3 regions of the Sutcliffiella cohnii genome follow, and region 2 is predicted to be linked to each of the others. Evidence: riboswitches for the same ligand, from Rfam matches in the RefSeq annotation. Region 2 holds a riboswitch; each other region holds the start of a gene.
What was found. A riboswitch is a leader RNA that binds a small molecule or an ion and turns the genes downstream of it on or off. The one in region 2 is predicted to bind thiamine pyrophosphate.
Positions count from the first base shown of each region.

Region 1 (4,320 bases), 380 kb from region 2:
GCTGTTATTGCATCTATGTTAACGACGATAGTAGTGTTTTTGCCAATTGGCTTACTCGGCGGAGAGTTAGGCCAGTTTATGATCATACTGTCCGTAGTAGTTGCGGTAACATTAATTAGTTCCGTTGTCGTTTCATTTACTTTAATTCCAGCACTTGCGGAAAAATTTTTAAAGCTAAAAAAGAAAAAGGCAGTAAAAAAAGAAGGGAAACTGCTACAAACATACAGTAAACTCGTTTCTTGGACTGTAAAGAAAACGAGAAATAGTATCGCTGTTATCGGCATATTTTTTCTAATGTTCGTTGGTTCTCTTTTTTTAGTAACAAAAATACCGATGACTATTATGCCTGACGTATTTAATCGTTATGCAGAATTAGTTATTTCAATGGAATCAGGAATAACCCCTGAAGAAAAACAAACTGTAGTAGAAGAAATAAATGAAAGACTTAGTTCGATTACGGATGTGGAATCCAACTATATAATAGACGATGGAACGTATATTTTTGCAATCATTAACATGACAAAGGATAAAAACATTACAAGAGAGCAAAAGGAAGTAAATGAGGAAATCTTTCGCTCCCTTCGTGAGCTTACAGAAACTCAACCAATTGTTGGAGTGCAAAGTTCGATGGATGCAGGAGGTGCGTCACCTGTCCAAGTTAATATTAAAGGAGACGACTTTGAACAATTACAATCGTTAGCGGATAAGTTTATACAAGAGCTAGAAGCTATAGATGGAGTTGTTGGAATCTCCCATTCCGCAGAAAGAACATCTATTGAAGAAGTAATAGAGTTAAACGAGAACGCGATAGAAGAGGCAGGCCTAACGAATTTTCAAATTAGACAAATGATCGAGCAAGCTTTTCTGCATTTTCCAATCGGAGAGGTTACAGTTAATAACGAAACGCTTCCCTTAATCGTAACATGGGAGGAGCGAATAAACAGAAAAGCTGATTTATTGAACCTGGAAATTCCAACGAACGACGGAACAAGTAAACTATCTGAGTTTATTCAATTAAAAAGTGTAAACATGCCGAATGCAATTACTCATATAGATGGCGAGCGATATATTTCTATTTCTGCAGACATGGAAGGAAAAGATTTAGGATCTATTAATAGAGAAGTTCAAAATGTCATTCAAAAATTTGAAACACCTGTTGGATATACGGTTGCGGCAGCTGGTGATTTAGAACAGCAGCAGGAATTAATGGTAGAAATGATGATGATCTTAGGGTTAGCAATTTTCTTAGTGTATTTAGTGATGGCTGTGCAGTTTAATCATTTAATCCAACCTATTATTGTCATGTCAATCATACCGATGACGATAGTTGGAGTAATTTTAGGCTTAGTTCTAACCCAAAGAGAGCTAAGTATCATGTCAGCGATGGGTATCATTATGTTAATTGGAATTGTATTGAATAATGCAATCTTATTAATCGACCGGACTAACCAACTTCGTAATCAAGGTGAGGAAATTGAAAATGCCTTAATAGAAGCCGGGAAAAACCGTATTCGACCAATCTTTATGACAACATTAACGACAGCTGGTGGAATGTTACCTTTAGCGTTAGCTTCAGGAACATCAGGTAACTACCAAGCACCAATGGCAACCGTTATCATATCAGGCCTACTATTTGCAACCTTTATCACACTCCTACTCATCCCAGCCGTTTGCAAACTATTCTCTACTGTCGGGAAAGTAGGAAAGAAAATGTTTAAGAAAAAAAACCGAAGTAATAAAGATGAAAGCAGCGAAATAAATATTTAATATTGCAAAAGTAAACCTATTGAAAAACTGCACCAAGGCCGATGGATCTTATAAGGTTCGCCTTTCACACAAGTTTAGAACCGTGAGTGTAACGGAGCGGAAGGTGCGAGACTCCAGCGGGATGTAGAGGGAAGGTCGAGACCCCACAGGCGAAGCCGAGGAGGCTCGACTCCCTCCCCGCGGAAAGCGAGTACCTGCAGCGAAGAGGAACGGTCTGACTTAAAACGCTAACCTATTTTCGATATAGATATAGAAAAAACCTTTTGACATTTTAAAATAAACTGATATGATAATTATCAGAAAACACCTTAAAAATTTAATAATTAAGACCACTAGGGGTGCCTTTACAAGGCTGAGATTAGAGTGTGACTCTAAGACTCTTAGAACCTGATCTGGTTAACACCAGCGTAGGGAAGTGGACGGTTGTATTTTCATGCATGAATTATTTCCACGCATGAACTACATATCATTATGTTTAATCAACCACCTTCTTTGCGCACATGCGAAGAAGGTGGTTTTTTATTTTTTCGGAAAAAATAGTAGGGCCCACTATTTAATTCCGAAGCAACAAAATGTATCTAGGAGGATGATTAGGATGAAATTTTCACAAATAATTAGAAAAGAAGCAGATCATATATGGGAGGCAAGCTTTCAACATCCATTTGTTACAGGAATTGCTGATGGAACACTTTCCTTGGAAAGCTTTAAATATTACGTAATGCAAGATGCATATTATTTAAGTCACTTTGCAAAAGTTCAAGCATACGGAGGGGGGAAAGCATTTGACCTTCAAACAACTGCTAGACTTGCTGCACACGCACAAGGAACGTATGAAGCTGAACTGTCACTACATGAAAATTTTTCAAAACGTCTAGGAATTTCGGAAGAAGAACATAAAAACTTCCAACCAGCACCAACTGCTTACGCATACACATCCCATATGTACCGTGCAGTTTTAACTGGTGGATTAGGAGAAGTAATCGCAGCGTTATTACCGTGTTACTGGTTATACTATGAAATTGGTGAAAGGTTACAAGGTTCAACTCCTGAAGAACCAATCTATCAAGAATGGATTGCCGCCTACGGAGGGGACTGGTTCCGTCAATTAGTAGAAGAGCAAATTGATAGATTAGATGAATTAGCGGAAAAGGCAACAGAGGGAGAAAAAGAAAGAATGAAAGAGTATTTCCTGTTGAGTAGCCAATATGAATATTCGTTTTGGCAAATGGCTTACACATTAGAACGTTGGCCAGTTCAAGCGAAAGTAAAGCAGTAGGAGATTACGAGAATGAAAAAAAATTTAAAGCTAACAGATATATTAGTAACGATATTAATTTCCATCGTTTTTGGGATTGTATATAAAATTTGGGGTCCAGTGAGTGGGGTTATGAGCTCATTTGGACTACATATTGATGAGTTAGTATACGGTATGTGGTTCATTGCTGCTGCTGTTGCGTATTTAATTATTCGAAAAGCCGGTGTTGCATTTTTAGCAGAAGTGGCAGCGGCATCTGGTGAACTATTAATGGGGTCAGAATACGGTGTAATCGTACTAGTATACGGAATCGTACAAGGATTATTTGCAGAAGCAGTGTTTGCCTCCTTTCGCTATAAACGATTTGATCTATTAGTCGTTTCTCTTGCTGGAGCTAGTTCAGCGGTAGGGTCACTTTTATTAGATTTGTTCCGAGGATATTTATTAGATTTAGTATGGTGGAGTGTGACATTAAAAGTATTTTTCCGCATTGTAGGCGGCATTTTCTTCACCGGCTTTGTTGCGTATGCATTAGTGAAAGCATTAGAAAAAACAGGGGTAACGAAACTATTAAGACCAGCTAGTAAAGAAGATTATGAGTCTTTGAGTAAATAGCAAAAAGAGGGATTTTGAAACGTTTAAATTAAAGCGCATTAAAAGGAGAGAGTCATGACACAAATTAAAGTGGAAAATTTACGTCTAAAATATGCAGGGGATGAAATGCTTTTCCACGATGTCTCTTTTTCTTGTAAACACGGCGAGAAAATTTTGTTCCTCGGTCCTTCAGGGTGTGGGAAATCAACCCTATTACAGGTTATTTCTGGGTTAATACCGACTGTAATGGAAGTACCGATGCGTGCGGATAACATAATAACACCGGAGTCTTGGGGCTATGTGTTCCAAGACCCGGATTCTCAGTTTTGCATGCCTTATGTAGACGAGGAACTTGCATTTGTACTTGAAAATTTAGCGGTACCGAGAGAAAAAATGGACTGTAAAATAAATTACTTACTTAACGAAGTAGGCTTAGAGCTTCCACACCCCCACACGAAAATAAATGAACTGTCTGGTGGAATGAAACAAAGGCTAGCGATTGCTTCTGTGTTAGCAATGGAACCAGATGTTTTATTTTTAGATGAACCAACGGCGCTATTAGACCCAGAAGGAACAAAGGAAGTGTGGGACACAATTAAACGGGTAGGAGAAGAAAAGACAGTCATTATTGTCGAGCATAAATTAAACTATCTGTTAGATTGGGTAGAGCGTGTAGTCGTTTTTGACGATAAAGGAACAATCAT
Region 1 is NZ_CP018866.1:760,210-764,529, forward strand. It holds gene BC6307_RS03665 (efflux RND transporter permease subunit) at 1-1,767, shown strand, start outside; TPP riboswitch at 2,092-2,198, shown strand; gene tenA (thiaminase II) at 2,363-3,043, shown strand; gene BC6307_RS03675 (ECF transporter S component) at 3,056-3,637, shown strand; gene BC6307_RS03680 (ABC transporter ATP-binding protein) at 3,692-4,320, shown strand, end outside.
Region 1: it holds a riboswitch for thiamine pyrophosphate, as region 2 does, so the genes downstream of both, tenA (thiaminase II) here and tenA (thiaminase II) in region 2, are expected to answer to the same signal.

Region 2 (4,320 bases):
GAAATAGTTCGTCTGTATTTCCAGTCGTTACGGCAGAAACGAATTGATTAATTAGTTTTTCTTCTTCATCCCTACCTACATTATTCTTTTTTTTAGATTCATGAAAATGCAGCTTTTTCTTCGCTCTACTCAATATTTTCCGACAGTTTGCCGCCTCTTTTCCTATGAAACTCTCCATCTCATCATAGGAAAAAGAAAATACCTCTCTTAATACAAATACTGCACGTTCAACCGGGTTAAGTTTTTCTAGTAGTGTTAGGAGCGCGTAGGAGAGTTGGTCATGTTGTTCGATAGAATGCAGCGGATCTTGATCTGTATTTAACGGTTCAGGGAGCCACGGTCCGATATAATGTTCTCTTCTTTTACTCGCGGATTTTAGATGGTCAATCGTTCGATTAGTGGCCATTTTACACAAATACGATTTATAATCTTTAATATTGTTCTTATCAATCTTATGAAAATCTATAAAAATATCATGAACGATATCTTCCGCTTCCGTCATACTTCCTGCCATCTGATAAGATATGGATAAAAGTAGCGGTTTATACTGCGTATATGCTTCCTCCATTTCCATCCTCGCTACACTCCCATTTTTTCATTTAATTCAATAATGCTCATGGCCGCTTGCTTTGCACTAAAAAAAGAACTGTCAACTAACATTCCCTCTGCGCCAACCCAATCTCCGGCAATAAATAACCCTGGAATCTGCTCCATTTCATTTTTTTGTTTTTTCATCATGCTATTAGTTACTGTTATGTTCGGTAGGTAACGTTTTGATATAACATGTTTTTCCCAGCCTGGTTGAACTCGACTAAGAAACTGTTCGAGCTCCTGTTTTAAATCCGTTCTAGGTTCATTAATGCTCAAATATTTCATTACGTGTATGACGGAGTGGCTTTGATTGTCACTTAATGTTGCGACGTTGGAATGATTAGAAAAATAGAGTGGTTGGTCCATGCTCAAGGCGAATGATACTGTAGGATTCGGTGTTTTGTTTAGCACTATATCCAGACATGCTGCCCGGACTGGTATAAGTTCATTGATTGCATCTATTTCATAGCCCTGAAGGAATTTCCTCAACTCATTTGGGCTTGCTGTTGATAAAATATATGGTGTGAAGATTGATTTATTGTTACTTAATTTCACTTCAAACTGTGGAAATTTCCCTTTTATTTGTTGAACGGAGGCTCCCGCTTGAATAATGACACCTAATTTTTCCGCTTTCTCTTTTAACTCCTCTATAATTGACTGCCAACCGTTATGAACATAAATGGCTTTTCCTAATTGCAGCTGCTTAAATGCAACTTCGGCACGAAGCCTATCAGGGTCGTTACAGTAAGAAGATAAACGTATAAGCATGAGAATAAATTTCTGAACACGTTCATCCTTTATATTTTCATGAAGCCATTGGTCAACGGAGATCTCTCGGTTGCTCTTTAATTTTTTTGTTTGTAAAAGTATAAAAAAGCGGAGTAATTCCATTTTCCCTCTCCAACTAAATAAATCACTAGTTAATACAGAGAAAGGGTTGGCGGGAAGGTTATACGGTGAATCATTGTAAAACACCTTTCCCCCGATGGCAGGGCTATTTCCTTTTGGAGAGATGCCTAATTCCGCTAATATTTCTAAACTTTTTCCTTTTGAATATAAGGCATGTGGTCCGAGATTGACATAACTACCATCCATCACTTCTGTTTTTGCCCGACCACCTATTGTTTTAGTTTTTTCGATTAATGTAACGGATAATCCTGCACGTGCTAAATAAATAGAAGCAGTAAGTCCAGCAATCCCTCCACCAATTACAACACAATTTCTTTCTGTATTCTTCATTGTTATCATCCTCCTATTTTACAAACAAGACGATTAACTGATTTATTTTGTGACAGATTTGAGATTAATTTTCTTTTTTTGTTTACTACTTATTTCTATAGTAACAATTAAAAACATAGCATCACGATACATTTTAGTAAAAATTAACTATTTTTCCAATTGTATATTGAATAATGTCTAAATTCATGTAGTATATGGAATAGGATATCCACTAGGGGAGCCAATAGGCTGAGACGTCGCTTTACGCGTCGGACCCTTTGAACCTGATCTGGTTTATACCAGCGGAGGAAAGTGGTGCATCGAGTACGTTTCGTATGCTCATGCTTCTCTTTTCCATGGAAGAGGAGCTTTTTTATGTTGTAAAAAGAGCTCATGCGTACCCCCTTTCGCATTGTCTTCCATGGGTGAATGTGGGTGTTCTTCTTATATTAATTTGGAGGAGGAATACTACATGACATTTTCAAAACAGTTAAGACAGGAAGCAGACCCAATCTTTGAAGCAATTTTTGAACATCCTTTTGTAAAAGGAATTGGAGAAGGAAATGTACCGAAAGAAGCACTCATTCATTACGTACAACAAGATTATGAATACTTAACGACATTTTGCCGTATTTATGGTCTTGCGGTTTCTAAATGTACAGACAGAGAAGATATGACGTTTTTCCAGGAGCAAATAGGGTTTGTCTTAAATGCAGAAATACATCCGCACAATAACTTTTGTAAGGTTGCAGGTGTTCGGTACGAGGATTTACAAAAAGCTCCACTTGCTCCAACCGCCCATCATTACACACGCCATATGATGGAGGCTGCTACAAACGGTACACTTGGCGAAACACTTGCTGCACTAGCACCTTGTCCCTGGACGTATTGGGAAATTGGTAGAAAGCTGATAAAGGAAGTAAAACCGACACCAACTCACCCTTTCTACGAATGGATTACATTTTATGGTGACAAGGAAGTTAGCACCATCACACAAACATTTATGGATAAAATAGATGCTTGTGCGGCCAAAGCTAGTGAATACGAAAAAAAACGCATGCGTGACCACTTTATTACGAGCACACAGTTAGAGCATCAATTTTGGACAATGGCATATACACAAGAAACATGGCCTGTGCCAATTAAATCTATTCAAGTTATATAGATCATCTTTGTAGATATTAAAAAAGCGTTTTGGATTAATATCCACAACGCTTTTTTAAAATTGATTTAAGAAGCTTATGTAACTATATACCTAACCCATATCTTTATATCTCATTAACTCAGCTTCTTCTTTATATGAAGATGATGCTCTGACGGTTTCATATTATGGGCATACTTTATTACTTCTATCACAAATTACTAGCTCCTATACTTCGTGTCCTAGAAGCCATTCTAACCGTTTCATTTTAAGAGAGTCTGGACTGTTCCGTAACAGTTGATTTCTAATAAAAATTGCAATTGGATTTTCGAGTTGCATCATTCTTCCCATTGCTCTAGAACCTTTTACGACTTTAGCAGTTCGGCCGTATCTTATTTCTTCATACTGTTTTAATGCTTTCTCAACTTCATTCGGGTAATCGTCAAGACAGCGAGAGAGCACTAATGCATCTTCCATCGCTTGCGCCCCACCTTGTCCTAAATTTGGTAGCATCGGATGGGCAGCATCACCGAGCAGTGTAATCTTTCCGTTACTCCACGTGTTCATCGGTTTTCTATCAAAAATTTCATGAACAATTATATTCGATTCTTCTGTTGCTTCGATCATGTTAGTAACTGGCTCCCACCAGCCGCTAAAATGATCTAAAGCGATTTTCTTTGGATGAGGGGAATTAATAATAGTGCCACTTTCACTATTTATAGCTGCAAACCAAAAGATTCTTCCTTTTCCTAAATGGGAGAACCCGAACCTTTTTCCATGGCCCCATGCTTCGAAACCTCCACCTAGTTCCATAGGGAAACGTGCATCCTCATAGACAGAAATTCCTCTAATAGCTGTAAAACCAGAATAACGTAAAGGGCTTGGACCAATTACCCTTTTTCTAACTTCGGAGTGTATCCCATCAGCACCAATGACTAAATTATCTTTAACTACTTCGCCATCTTCAAAGCCTACACTTACTTTTGAATCACGCTGTTCTATATGTACTAATCTTTTTTTAAGATTCACTGTATTCTCATATAATGCCGCATGTAATACTTTTTGTAAGCTGGGACGGTATATTAAATAGCTATAACTCCCATATCTCTGTGCCTGTTCATGAACAGGTACATTCACTAGTGGTTTTCCGTCCCATGTTCTAATTTCGGCCTTTTTAACCGGGGCACCCTTTTTTCTGATCTCAAGTGCTAGTCCTAATTTTCCCAACACTTTTAAGGCATTCGCAGACAATACAATCCCTGCACCAACATCCTTGAGTTCTGTAGCTTTATCGTAAACAGAAACGTTCCATCCTTTCTGTTGTAAAGCAATAGCCGTACAAAGGCCACCTATACCAGCACCAATTACAG
Region 2 is NZ_CP018866.1:1,143,836-1,148,155, reverse strand. It holds gene BC6307_RS05585 (RNA polymerase sigma-70 factor) at 1-574, opposite strand, end outside; gene BC6307_RS05580 (phytoene desaturase family protein) at 580-1,830, opposite strand; TPP riboswitch at 2,034-2,137, shown strand; gene tenA (thiaminase II) at 2,282-2,974, shown strand; gene BC6307_RS05570 (FAD-dependent monooxygenase) at 3,179-4,320, opposite strand, start outside.

Region 3 (4,320 bases), 1.8 Mb from region 2:
AAATGTGAGGTTTTACTTAAAGTCGGCCTTTTTTAAGTGAAAAATTGTGATTGACTTATTTGCCATTATACGCTGTCCCCTCGTCCCATTAATGAACATACTATTTTAAGAACCACCGACTCCTTGCCCCCTTTACAAAGAGATACAGGGGATAAAGGAAGTAGAAGGTTGGAAGCGTAAGTAGCATAAACTTCATAATTATATAAAAGCGTCCAATAGAAACATTGCTTGTTTCTATTGGACGCTTTTGATTTCACATGGTTTTCTTTTAGAGAAATCAAGAGTAAACTCCCTTTCGGGCTTTTTTAAATTTCCAATTTCTGTGTAGACGAGTTTCCTGTCCCCCCGTCCCATAGAAACTTTGCTTGTTTTTATTAGACGCTTTTAATTCACATGGTTTTCTTTGTGAGAATTCATGAGTAATCGCCCTTTCGGGTTATTATCAATTTCCATTTTCTGTGTAGACGAGTTTCCTGTCCCCATGTCCCTTATTTCTTCCTCAATTTTTTTAACCTCCACCCTTACCCCTCCCTAGACAGTCATTGATAGATGTTGCCACCTAAAAGCCTAAACTGCTCAGCCTTTTCCTTCATTCCTACCTCGATTGCTTCATTCGTATCTAACTTATTTTCCTTCGCATAATTTCGGATATCCTGTGAAATTCTCATACTACAAAATTTAGGTCCACACATTGAGCAAAAGTGAGCAGTTTTTGCCCCTTCTGCAGGTAATGTTTCATCATGATACTCCAATGCCCGTTCAGGGTCTAGTGATAAATTAAACTGATCCCTCCACCGGAATTCAAACCGTGCTTTTGATAAAGCATCATCTCGTTTTTGTGCACCAGGATGCCCCTTGGCCAAATCAGCAGCATGGGCAGCAATTTTATAGGTAACAACTCCTACACGAACATCCTCCTTATTTGGTAGCCCCAAATGTTCTTTTGGCGTCACATAACAAAGCATGGCCGTTCCATACCAACCAATCATTGCAGCGCCAATCGCAGAAGTAATATGATCATACCCAGGAGCAATATCAGTTGTTAAAGGCCCAAGAGTATAGAATGGAGCTTCTTGACATACTTCTAGTTGCTTATCCATATTCTCTTTAATCAGGTGCATGGGTACGTGCCCGGGTCCTTCAACCATCACTTGTACATCGTGCTTCCAAGCAATCTTTGTCAGTTCTCCAAGCGTTTCTAATTCAGCAAACTGTGCTTCATCATTCGCATCTGCAATTGAGCCAGGACGTAGCCCATCACCCAACGAGAAGGATATATCATAAGCTTTCATAATTTCGCAGATTTCCTCAAAATGTGTATATAAAAAGTTTTCCTGATGATGATATAGGCACCATTGAGCCATAATCGATCCACCACGGGATACAATTCCTGTTACCCGCTTTGCTGTTAATGGAACGTAGCGAAGCAGAACACCCGCGTGAATAGTGAAATAATCGACACCTTGTTCGGCTTGTTCAATTAAAGTATCACGGTAGATCTCCCATGTTAAATCTTCCGCAACACCATTTACCTTTTCAAGAGCTTGATAGATTGGGACAGTCCCGACAGGAACAGGTGAATTTCGAATAATCCATTCCCTAGTTGTGTGAATATGTTTTCCTGTTGATAAGTCCATAATATTATCAGCACCCCAGCGTGTAGCCCATGTCATTTTTTCAACTTCATTCTCAATGGAAGAAGTAACAGCTGAGTTACCAATATTGGCGTTGATTTTCACATGGAAATTTCGCCCTATGATCATAGGTTCAATCTCGGGATGGTTGATATTTGCTGGAATAATCGCGCGTCCCCTGGCCACTTCATCCCGTACAAATTCAGGATCCATATTTTCTCTTATTGCAATAAACTCCATCTCAGGTGTGATCATACCTTTTTTTGCATAATGAAGTTGTGTTACATTTTTCCCTTTTTGTGCCCGTAGTGGCTTCCGCTTTAAACCTGGAAACATATTTTGAGTGGTCCGAGGATCGTTCTCATCTCTATACCCATTATCCTGCGGCTTGATATCACGCCCTTTGTATTCCTCTACATCGCCACGTTCTTGAATCCAAGAACTTCGCAGGGCTGGCAGACCTTTTGTTATGTCAATAGAATAATTAGGGTCTGTATAAGGTCCGCTGGTATCATACACGCGCACAGGGGGATTATCTTCTTCCCCAAATGAACCGGTTGTCGGACTTAACTCAATTTCACGCATCGGAACTTTGATATCGGGTCTAGATCCCTCCACATATACCTTTTTACTACCATTAAAGTTAGACATGATGGAAATACTTTGCTTGTTTAATGAAGATGTTGTTAATGACATGATCAATCTCTCCCTTTTTCGATAATAGGGACAGGATCTAGAACACAACAAGTGGAAAAGCTTTAGAAGAGCTCATGAAGTACGTAAAAAAGCCGGTGTCCAATTAATGGTTGGACCCGGCTAATATGTATATAGAAGTAGTGCTTTATTGACGCCATTAACTTCCCCACGCTGGTATGAACCAGATCAGGTCCCAAGAGTCAAGAAACTTCAACGTGTTTCTTTCTCAGCCCAACTCATTGGACTCCCCTAGTTAAATCTATTCAGTTTAATTTAAGTATACCTCACCTGCTATAGAAATGAAAGAATAATTTGAAAGTTATTCGCAACTGATATTCCCACTCTTTCAATACAATCCGTACGTATGGAGTGATTTCACCCATTCTCTTTTCACAAAGATTACAAATTATAGTTTACCTTGGTCATGCAGCCTAAGAACAGTGGGACCAAATGAAACGAAGGGACAGGAATATCATACACACATTTGTTAACAGTATTGTAAAAAAAAAAAAAAAATGTGTGGACGACTTTCCTGTCCCCTCGTCCCACTTCCTATCTATGTGAACTTCTTTCCAGTCGCTTGTTTCACCCAAGTGCTTAGTTTTAAGTTGATTAATCTACTATTAATTACACTAAGTTTTCTGCTTCCCACTTATCTTGTTTCTCGACAGGGCTCAGCTCAGAAATGTCCTCATATCCATAGTTAACTTTCATTTTTCCTGTGCTATCTAAAATAAAAGTTAAATTAGTCCATTGTTCTACTTCTTGTTTCCTAAATTCTTCCCACAATCTAGCAAAACATTTATATAGCTCATTTTCCATTTCTTCATAATTATCTTCTGAAATATTATATAAATCCGTTATGTCAAGGCTATATACAGGTTTTGACCTAGAATGTGTGTAATAGTAAAAAAACACCTTTTTATAACCTTCTCTAAATTCAGCATATAAAAAGATCTTTTTCCATTCTTCCGGAATTATATTTACTAATGTATTTGCAACTTGTTGATATATCTGTTCTGTTATTTTAGTTTCCATCTAACTTACCTCCTAGATAATTAGTTAATCTATCCGAGTATTTTTTTCCATCTATTGTATAGCTAACTTTAAACTCAGTCGGTCTAGAAGAATTCGCTTCGTAAATTGGCTTCACTTTAACTGTTACTTCTTTACCTGCTTGTAAAGCTTTTTTCCAAGAAGTCTCTAATACTTTGTATTCTTTCCTGTTCAGCGCAGCATTCATTGGTACTAAGTTATCAATTTCACCTGAACCCTTGAAAATACTAGCTATTAAATGTCCTCCATCATCATTTGGTAATCTATCTTCTCTGCCAACTGTCCTTTGTGCATAATTATTACGGTCTGCTTTCCCGAGTTGTAACGTCGCTTCCACATTTGTAATTCTTCCTTCACTATCCGTTTTATAATGGTAACCTTCTTTAGTTGAATACTCAATATTAGGTTTCAATGTTTTCTTACCATCAACTTTAGTGTATTGGTCGCCATAAGTCACTTTTTTAGAAAGGTCACCCTTCCCCAAATCCCCAACCTTATCAACAACCTTCGGGGCTACTTTCCCGCCAAGCCTTGCAGCCCCGCCACCGAGAATAGCAGCCGCTGCGACCCCGCGTTCCCAATCTTCTAACTCTCTTCCGGTCAGTGGGTCGTATCCTAAATAGACTTCACTTGCTGCTTTGAGGTTTCCAAAGAAGGGCAGGAAGTCAGCATAGGTAGAAATAGTCTCTGCATTTTGAGGTGCATTCCCTCCAAGTGGTTGTCCAAAGATGTTGTTCTCTCCAATATATCCCTCATAACTACTGGTCATGCCTGCGTACTGTTCCATGTTAGAGGATACTTCGCCGTTATCTACTCTCTTTAAATAGTCAACAATCGCCTGTTTTTCAACATCGGAAAAGGTAACTTCTCGAGGACTGTTAGGGTTAATCCATTTATTAAAGGAAAGAGCTGGCCCAATAGGATAAAGAAGACC
Region 3 is NZ_CP018866.1:4,258,859-4,263,178, forward strand. It holds gene BC6307_RS25610 (hypothetical protein) at 385-519, opposite strand; gene thiC (phosphomethylpyrimidine synthase ThiC) at 540-2,330, opposite strand; TPP riboswitch at 2,477-2,591, opposite strand; gene BC6307_RS21310 (immunity protein YezG family protein) at 2,958-3,368, opposite strand; gene BC6307_RS25395 (DNA/RNA non-specific endonuclease) at 3,358-4,320, opposite strand, start outside.
Region 3: it holds a riboswitch for thiamine pyrophosphate, as region 2 does, so the genes downstream of both, thiC (phosphomethylpyrimidine synthase ThiC) here and tenA (thiaminase II) in region 2, are expected to answer to the same signal.